DNA from 2 places in the Shewanella sp. 6_MG-2023 genome. Region 1 is predicted to be linked to the other one. Evidence: predicted binding sites of a transcription regulator. Region 1 holds the regulator's gene; the other holds the start of a gene.
What was found. The regulator MetJ, encoded in region 1, represses methionine synthesis genes. The targets are predictions, from matches to a motif close to TAGACGTCTAGACGTCTA.

Region 1 (4,437 bases):
ACCAAAGCGACTAAACCTAAATCAGTATGAGCATGGATATCACTAATTAATAGCTCATGACTATGTAGCTCCAGTAACGCTTGTACCTGCTTTTGGTTTTCAGCAGTGAATGCCAGTTCAACTTTATGATGGGCAGAGCACCAATATGCTAGCGGCGCAATACCGGCTTGCTCAAGTAATTTGAGTGTGGTTTGAATTAGCGCTTGCTGCTTAAAGCGAAACAGCACCACTTCATTTAAACTGGTAACCACTGGAGCGCTGGCTGACGAACTTTGGGGCGCAATAAGGGTAAAGTCAGTATGTGATGCGTAACTTGAGCGCACCGCGAGACTAACATTAGTATCAAATAAGGGCTGTAAAGTTCGGCTGTGCAGTACTGGCGAGCCGAGTTTAGCTAAACGATCGGCTTCAGCAAGTGACATGCTTTCAAGTAATTTGGCATCATTAATTTTATTCGGATCAGCGTTAAATACCCCTTCAACATCGGTCCAAATAGTCACTCGTTCAATGTCCGCTAAGCTGGCAATTAAGGTGGCGCTGTAATCTGAGCCATTGCGGCCAAGTAATAATGTATCCCCTTTACTGTTGGCGCAGATAAAGCCGGTGATAACTAACCGTGTATTTGGATTAGCATCCAGCAGCTTTTGGACTTTTTCGCGGGACTCATCAAGACGAATATTCGGCACAGGCCCTTCATCAGCCACCAGCAGTGAGCAGGCATCAATATTCGCGGCAGCAACGCCAGACTCTCTTAATAAGGCTGCCATTAATCGTGCTGACCAACGCTCACCAAAGCTTAATACATGATTGAGCTGAAATTCATTGCGCTCTTCAAGGGACAATAAACTGACTAATTGCGATTTATCGGTTGATAGGCGCTCACGTAAATCGCGCGCTTGTTCGTTTGAGAGAAGTTGCTCAATCAGGTTTTGCTGATAGCTCACCAGTACTTGTAGCTCTTCTTGCCACAAGTCACCGTTTTCTCTTAAGGAGAGTAATTTATATAAAAAGTTAGTACTTTTACCCGCAGCTGAAACAACGACTAAATCATCACTGTTGCCATGAGTCAGTAAAATATGGGCAACGCGGCGATAGCAATCTGCATCAGCAAGACTTGAACCACCAAATTTATGTAAATGACTGCGGGCCATTTTTCACTCCTTAAACAACATATACCAGCCTGACTACATGAATATAGCCAAGGGAGATTAACTTAAAGCGCAGCGACAGCAGCTAAGCCTACTTCAATATCGGCAACCAAGTCTTCAGCATCTTCAATCCCGACAGATAGTCGCAGTAAAGTATCTTTAATGCCAGCTTCATACCGTGCTGCAGGCGCCATTGCTCTATGGGTCATGGTTGCAGGTACGGCAACTAAGCTTTCCACTCCGCCTAAGCTTTCAGCAACACTGAAAATAGACAGTGCATTTAAAAAGGCGACCACTTCTGCTTCACCACCTTTAAGTTCGAAACTTAACATAGCGCCGAAGCCTTGTTGTTGCTTAGCTGCAATATCGTGACCTGGGTGGTCTTTTAAGCCTGGATAATACACTTTTTCGACAAGATTGCTGGCCTGAAGTACGTCAATAACTTGCTCAGCATTTTTTTGATGCTCGCGAATACGTACAGCTAAAGTACGAATGCCACGTAAGGTTAGGTAACTATCAAAAGCCGAGCCTGTTAGCCCTAAGGTGTTTGACCACCAGTGTAGTAACTCACCCAGTTCAGGGTCTTTTGCCACCACAGCGCCACCTACAACGTCACTATGACCATTGATATATTTGGTGGTGGAATGCATGACGATATCAGCGCCTAGCTCTAATGGCTGTTGCAAAATTGGCGATAAAAAGGTGTTATCAACCACAACTAAGGCATCGACTTTATGGCTTTGCTCAGCAATAGCTTTGATATCAACAACACGTAATAATGGGTTTGACGGCGTTTCTAACCACACCATTTTAGGTTTCTGAGCAATCGCATCACTGAGTGCTTGCTCATCTGTTTGATCAATCACCAGTAATTTAAATTGGCCTTTGTTGGCAAGATTTGTGAACAAACGGTAACTACCGCCATAACAATCGTGAGGCACAACCAGTAAATCATCGGGGCCTAATAAACTAGTGACCAAGGTAATCGCAGCCATACCGGTACAAGTAACCACCCCAGTAGCGCCATGTTCAAGTTTGGCAATGGCTTCACCTAACACGCAGCGCGTCGGGTTTCCTGAACGACTATAATCAAACTCTCTAGGGTTTTTATGGCCATCAAAAGAATAGTTTGTTGATAGATAAATCGGCGGGACTACAGCGCCGTATTGGGTATCTGACTCGATACCTTGGCGTACTGCTAGCGTAGCTGCGCGATGTTTGCTCATTGTAAACTCCTAAAGAATACACACTAAAGAGATGTCTAGATGGCTAAATGTACCTAAGCTAAGTCACATCGTCAATACAAATCAGCCGTTTAGACGTCTAAACATAAAGAAATCTATTTCCATTCGTTATAGAATAACCGCAATAATTTGACTGTTATTATTTAGCGGTTAAAATCTGCCACGAATCTATCGTATAAAGGTGAGTTAATGACTGAATGGAATGGCGACTATATCAGCCCATATGCCGAACATGGCAAAAAAAATGAACAAGTTAAAAAAATCACGGTATCCATACCTTTAAAAGTTTTAAAAGTATTGACTGATGAACGTACCCGCCGCCAGGTTAATAACTTACGTCATGCAACCAATAGTGAACTACTGTGTGAAGCATTTTTGCATGCCTACACTGGACAACCACTGCCAAATGACGGTGACTTATCAAAAGAAGGGCCTGATAGCATCCCATCTGAAGCAAAAGCTTTGATGGATGCCATGGGAATTGAGTGGGAAGATCTTGATTAAGTCAAGCTAGCGACTAGCGCTGAAGTACTTGCGCTAAAGTACTTGCGCTAAAGCATAAGCCTGCTCAATTAATCAAACACTGCTCGTCATTTAACGCATCGAGCTCTCAAGCTGAGAGTGAGTTGCAGTATTGCGCCTAAAGAGTCGACAATGGAATTTATCGATCCGCAGACCTTGATGCTTGCATCGGTTATCATTTTTCTAGGCGCATTAACCCAAGGCCTTATCGGTTTTGGGCTTGCGGTTGTTGCCAGTCCACTTCTCTATATCATCGACCCACAATTAGTCCCAGCCCCTGTGATTATGATGGGTTTTTCCATCGCCTTATTGACCTTATTGCGTGAACGTACTCAACTGGAGTTTAATGGGCTGCAATATGCGCTGCTGGGGCGAATACCTGGTGGCTTTATGGGCGCAGGTTTATTACTGTTTGCCCCCCAAGCAGTACTGGGGTTAGCCATTGCCTTTATTGTCGGCGCAGCGGTGTTGCTGAGTATTTTTAAGATCACAGCGCCAGTAAATCGGCTTTCGCTATTTATTGCAGGTGTCTTGTCGGGGGTATTTGGAAATATTGCCGCCATTGGTGGGCCACCATTAGCGATTTTATTAGCCGGTAAAGATGCGCCGCAGTTTAGAGCCGCGCTATCGATCTTTTTTGTTTTCAGCTCAATGATCGCACTGATTATTTTAATGCTTGCAGGCTTAGTGGAAGAAAAGCATCTGTGGTTGTCATTGATGCTATTGCCATCTGTCATACTCGGAAATATTGCCGCAGGAAAGCTAACCAATAAGGTTGATAAAAATAAGACTCGCATCGCCACTATGGTGTTATGTAGCTTAAGTGCATTATTGCTAACCCTTAAGTCGTTAATTGAATTATCAGCAGGCTAGTCGATCATCTTTTTGTGGCAGATATAAATGCAACAATGATGACAGCTAAAAATGATAACGCTTAAAAGTGATAAGAAGTTTGCAGCACAGCGCCAATGGCATCATCACCATAGCTGCCGCTCATATCCAGCTTAAAGGCTTGGCCGATGGCAAAGCCGGTGCCGAAAGAGTAAATATCTACGCTATTATCTTTTAAGTCATGGCGGTAGCCCATGCGTAAAAACAGCCAGTCAGTGGCTTTAACTTCACCGCCCACTCGCCAATACTGCACCGCATCAAACTCGCTAAAACGGCTTTGCTCCACCAGATCAATATCCGTGGTTAAGGTGACTCTGGACCAATCATAAGCAGCTCCCACTGTGACTAACGGCTCAATTTGGTATTCAAATGTCCGTCCTTGAGCTTCAACTGTGGTTATTTTTTTACTGAATAAATTACGAGCAGACAGCCCTAAGGTTAAGCTTTCTGTTGGCTCAATAGCCACCCCAAGATCAAGGTTAAATAAGCTGTCATCATTTCGATATTTATCATCATCAAAATCATCGACATCAAAGTTATTGGCACTGGCACTGTAATGATAGGTATCAATGCGTTGAAACTTAGGTGAAATCCCAACTTTTACAGGCATGTTAACTATAGATAGTGGAAAG
Region 2 (4,437 bases), on a different contig from region 1:
CAATTGCGACTCTATCTTGCGCCGCAACCATCCGCCAAAATAACCCAGCGGTCCAATTTTCAGCTTCATAATTCACTGAAATACGACCCTCTAAAGGGGATATTTGCCCTAGTGGTGTATTGTCAGTGTCATTCTCACCATGGCTATAACTGACGGTGGTTTGCGCCGACCATTGATCAGTAAATGGATATAGCAGGCCTAATTCGCCGCCCCAAATCGTTGCATCAATATTGTAAGCTGCGGTCTTGGCAGTATTAGCATCAATTAAGATGTAGTCTGCCACTTTGCCGTAATAAAACGCCGTGGATATTTCAATATCGTCTTGATAAATCCAGCCAACATCAAGCTGGGTGGTTTTTTCAGCATCTAAATCAAATGCCTTAAGTGACAAATCATTATTGTCTGCCTTCATGAACTCCCAATAGTCAGGAATACGTTGGGCATGGCCGCCGCCAATATAATATTGGCTTTTATCAGTCTCAAACTCGTAGCGAACAAAGCCACTGAATAAGTCATCATCACGGCTGCCTTGCTGGGCCACATATAAACTGGTTTGCCATTGATCCATTCTTAGCCCCGTCAAGATTTTACCTTGGTTAAGCTGATAACTTGATTCAACAAATAAGCCGGTATTGATATAAGCCATGTCCTGCATAAAGGGTTTTGCTAATAAATCATCTAGGCCATTATCTTCTGCTTGATTGATGCTGCGTCCTTTGTGCTTACTGTCCATATAGTCAAGCCCGACAATGGTTTCCCATTTTTCATTGGCTGAAATATCAAACCATAAATGACCACCTGCGGTTTTTCGTCTGACATTAGTGCCTGCATTTACGCCGCGGTCAAACTGATCCATAACGTGATCGTTTTCATTACTATATAACTGAAAATCAATATTATTCAGCCAGTAAAAATCAACATCCTTTTGCAGCAGAAAGGTGACATTTTCATTATCGATCACACGAGCTTTATTGGTTCTGTCAGCGTACTCAGCCTCACCGCTTGAGCTGCCATAAGCAAGCTCAACCACGGTTGATTCGTCGGGGGTCCAACCTAAAGCAAAATTGTAATTATTACGGTCATAAAGGGATTGAATGGTGGTACCATCACCGTCTTGATAATGATCGCTTTTAGACTTATTAGCATCAAAATCAATGTAATGGGTTTCAGTACCTGCTTTTATTTCGACTAAGTAATCTTCACGGCCAAAACTGCCACCGGTTACGCTGGCGCGACCTTCAAGGCTTTTCTCACTAAAGCTATGGCGATCTTTTTCAAATAATACCGTCCCTGCGGAACCTACTGGGCCATATTTTACTGTTTGTGGGCCTTTAATCACTGTAATGGCATCATAGGCTTCTGGATAAATATAAGCTGTTGGCGGATCCATACGTCCGCCACAGGTGCCATAAACATGCTGGCCATCATCAACAATACTGATGCGTGAACCGCCCATGCCTCTTAAAGAAGGGTCGCCACCTGCGCCGCCTTTTCTGGCGATACTAAAACCGGGGATGGTTTTTAAGTAACCTGCACCGTCATAAGCGGGCAGCGGTAATCTGGGCTTTTTGGGATCGGTGACAACTTTGGCAGGATCGCGCATTAACTCCCCAGTCACCACAAGGTAGTCATCACAGCTTTTATTATCGCAGTGCTGCTTGTGTTTTTTTTCTTGGGTGGTTTCAACAGCCTGAGTGTCTGTGGGATTAGCCTCAGTGGCTTGAACGAAGGAAGTGGGTAAAAAACCTAAAGCGACAGCGATAGAAATCATCAATTTAGAGCGGTACATAAACAGTCCTATGACAAACCTATAATATTTGTGCGGACATTTATAAATTAACCAGAACAGGTTTCAACTTAAAACCAACAAACTGCGACACTATGTCACAGGCTAATTTAAGGGAGATCAAAAATACTAAACTCTTATAAATAAAAAACTTTTTATTCAAGTAGATAAGTAGGGGTAGCAGCCCATTTGAAATAACATCGCTGCCAAATAATAAACTGAATAAATGGATTTTTGAGCCATGGCGCTTAACCATAATAAGGGTTTTACCTTAATTGAGCTCGTAGTCGTTATCATTATTCTTGCCATTCTAGCGGTTACTGCCGCACCTAAATTCATCAATTTATCAACCGATGCCAGAATTGCGGCATTAAACGGCGCAGCGATAACTCAATAAAGTCACCTCCTCAGCCAAGTACATTAACCACAACTAATAGGGAAAATGTGACTCTGCTTGCTCTATATTCAAACCCACAGACAGATAAAATCATCTGAGTTAAAACTTATCGCCGACTAATTTAAGTGGTTATTAATTATTTCAAAAAATACCCTTTTTCGGGCTTAACAAGGGTCAAAATTTAAGACACAATGGAGATAACATCCATCTAGACGGCTAAACATGAAAAAATCATTAAAACAGCGTTCATCCGATCATCACCGTGGGATCTATTTTATTGGTACAACCCCACCAAAAATCGATACTGATTTTGAATCGGTCAGTATTATCGCTGATAAATTGTTAGCTCGCCTTGATGAGATAAACTTTGATGGTTTGATCATCTACGATATTCAGGATGAAACCAGCCGCATTGATACCCCAAGGCCTTTTCCCTTTAAAGCCACTCATGACTCTGGTACTTACGCTCAGCTAATCAATCAAAAGTCAGGCAAGCCAGTTATTGCTTATAAGAGCGTTGCCGGTCTTGATGAACAGGGCTTTAGTGAGTGGTTGTCCCGCGCTTGGTATCAAAATAATGTCAGAGACTTGGTATTAGTGGGATCGCCATCGACTCAGGTTGCAAGTTCATTACCATTAAATGACGCTTACCGCGTATTAGCGGCGCACTCTCAAGCGTTCTACCTTGGTGGCGTGGCCATTGCAGAGCGCCATTTAAGTAAAAAAAATGAACATATTCGCCTGTTAGGTAAATCAAACCAAGGCTGTGAATACTACATCACTCAGGCGGTGTATAACGCCCAAGCAACCATTGATATGTTAACCAGCTACGCCAAAGAATGTGCGTTAAACAATATCAAGCCTAATCGCATCATCCTGACATTTTCACCTTGCGGCAGTGCTAAAACTCTGGAATTTATCAACTGGTTAGGTGTGTCGGTACCCGAAGCTACCAGCCAGCGTATTTTGTCGGCAGAAGATCCTCTGTATGAGTCAATTAAGATTAACCACAGTAACCTGCTGCAAATTTTAGCCGCGGTTATTCCGCTTAATATCCCATTAGGGCTGAATATTGAAAGTTTAACTAACCGTAAAACTGAGATTGATGCCTCGATTTTGATGTACAAACTGCTAAAGGGCACCATGGATCAAGCCTTAGCCCAAAATCAAATTGATCAATTTGTGCTAAATAAATAGTCCTCAGCGATAAAATCTTGCCCTATGGTGTTAATAGCCGCCATAAGGCAAGCTTTCAGCGTCAAGCGCCAGTAACAAATGGCTTAGCCATAAGCGCTTATATTGACTCTAAAAAATCACATAAACCACAATTAAATATTGAAAAAAACCAATAATATCAGTTATTGTTGAATTAAATATGGGGGGATAACTGTAAATTAGCAGTAATGGTTAAAGGTCAAGTGTTAGCCTATAAGTCAGCAAGGTGCTTGCTAAGTCGAAGCATTAACCAACAGCGCTAAAGGCCCTCAGTTATCTCATCAACGCATTTCAAACAAAGGCACAGTCATCACTTAAACTTGCCTAATTTTTTACTACTTTTGCTTCAATGATAACCAGCAATGAGCTTTATTATGACTATAATAGCATTAGGTTTTGTCGACTTTTAACCTCGCGCATAAGTTCAATTTGTATCTGTTCAATTGAGGACTAACTATGGATAGCCAAAAACTCAATACACTACTTGCCACAGTGACTGACAATGCCATTAATGCATATTGTCAATTCGGTGAAGAAATGCTGGTAGAAATTAATCGCTGGATTTCAAAGCCCGAGCAAAGTCGTTTTTTAAATGGCAATTCGCTGGACTTATTAATCAATAATCACCGCAACCACCTTGGGTTTATCTCCCAGGTTATTGAATCCCGTGATGGAACCGCTTTAGTGAAAGCACTTCCCTGGGTCTATCAGGCTTATCATTCTCAAGGGGTGCCATTTCTCTACTTTAAAGAAGAACTAGAAAAATGGCAGCAATTGATTTTAAAGACAATTCCACCAATTGAGGCTGCACAATTAGTGCAAATATACGATTGGATGCTTAGGGCCCATGATGAGTGCTGTAGCCTAATAAAAGGCAACCGAGAAGAAGAGTTTATTGCAATGGATAACCCCTTTCTCCACTATATTATTACAGGTGATCACCGTAACGCCTACAGCTATGCATTCAGTAAAGTCACTACATGGGAAGACTTTGAGCGTTTTTTTAATAATGAGGCTCAGCCCGCTCTCTATCAAATAG

Region 2: Q4533_RS17290 (methylenetetrahydrofolate reductase) is a predicted target of MetJ. The motif match lies at 2,385-2,402, and genes of this name have one in related genera.

What each region holds. Positions count from the first base shown of each region.
Region 1 covers NZ_JAUOQU010000025.1:68,267-72,703, forward strand. Annotated here, with positions in the region: gene Q4533_RS14720 (bifunctional aspartate kinase/homoserine dehydrogenase II) at 1-1,151, opposite strand, end outside; gene metB (cystathionine gamma-synthase) at 1,214-2,374, opposite strand; gene metJ (met regulon transcriptional regulator MetJ) at 2,582-2,896, shown strand; gene Q4533_RS14735 (sulfite exporter TauE/SafE family protein) at 3,047-3,787, shown strand; gene Q4533_RS14740 (conjugal transfer protein TraF) at 3,849-4,437, opposite strand, start outside.
Region 2 covers NZ_JAUOQU010000036.1:30,771-35,207, forward strand. Annotated here, with positions in the region: gene Q4533_RS17280 (TonB-dependent copper receptor) at 1-1,789, opposite strand, end outside; partial or broken gene Q4533_RS17285 (type IV pilin protein) at 2,028-2,165, shown strand; gene Q4533_RS17290 (methylenetetrahydrofolate reductase) at 2,406-3,380, shown strand; gene Q4533_RS17295 (B12-binding domain-containing protein) at 3,855-4,437, shown strand, end outside.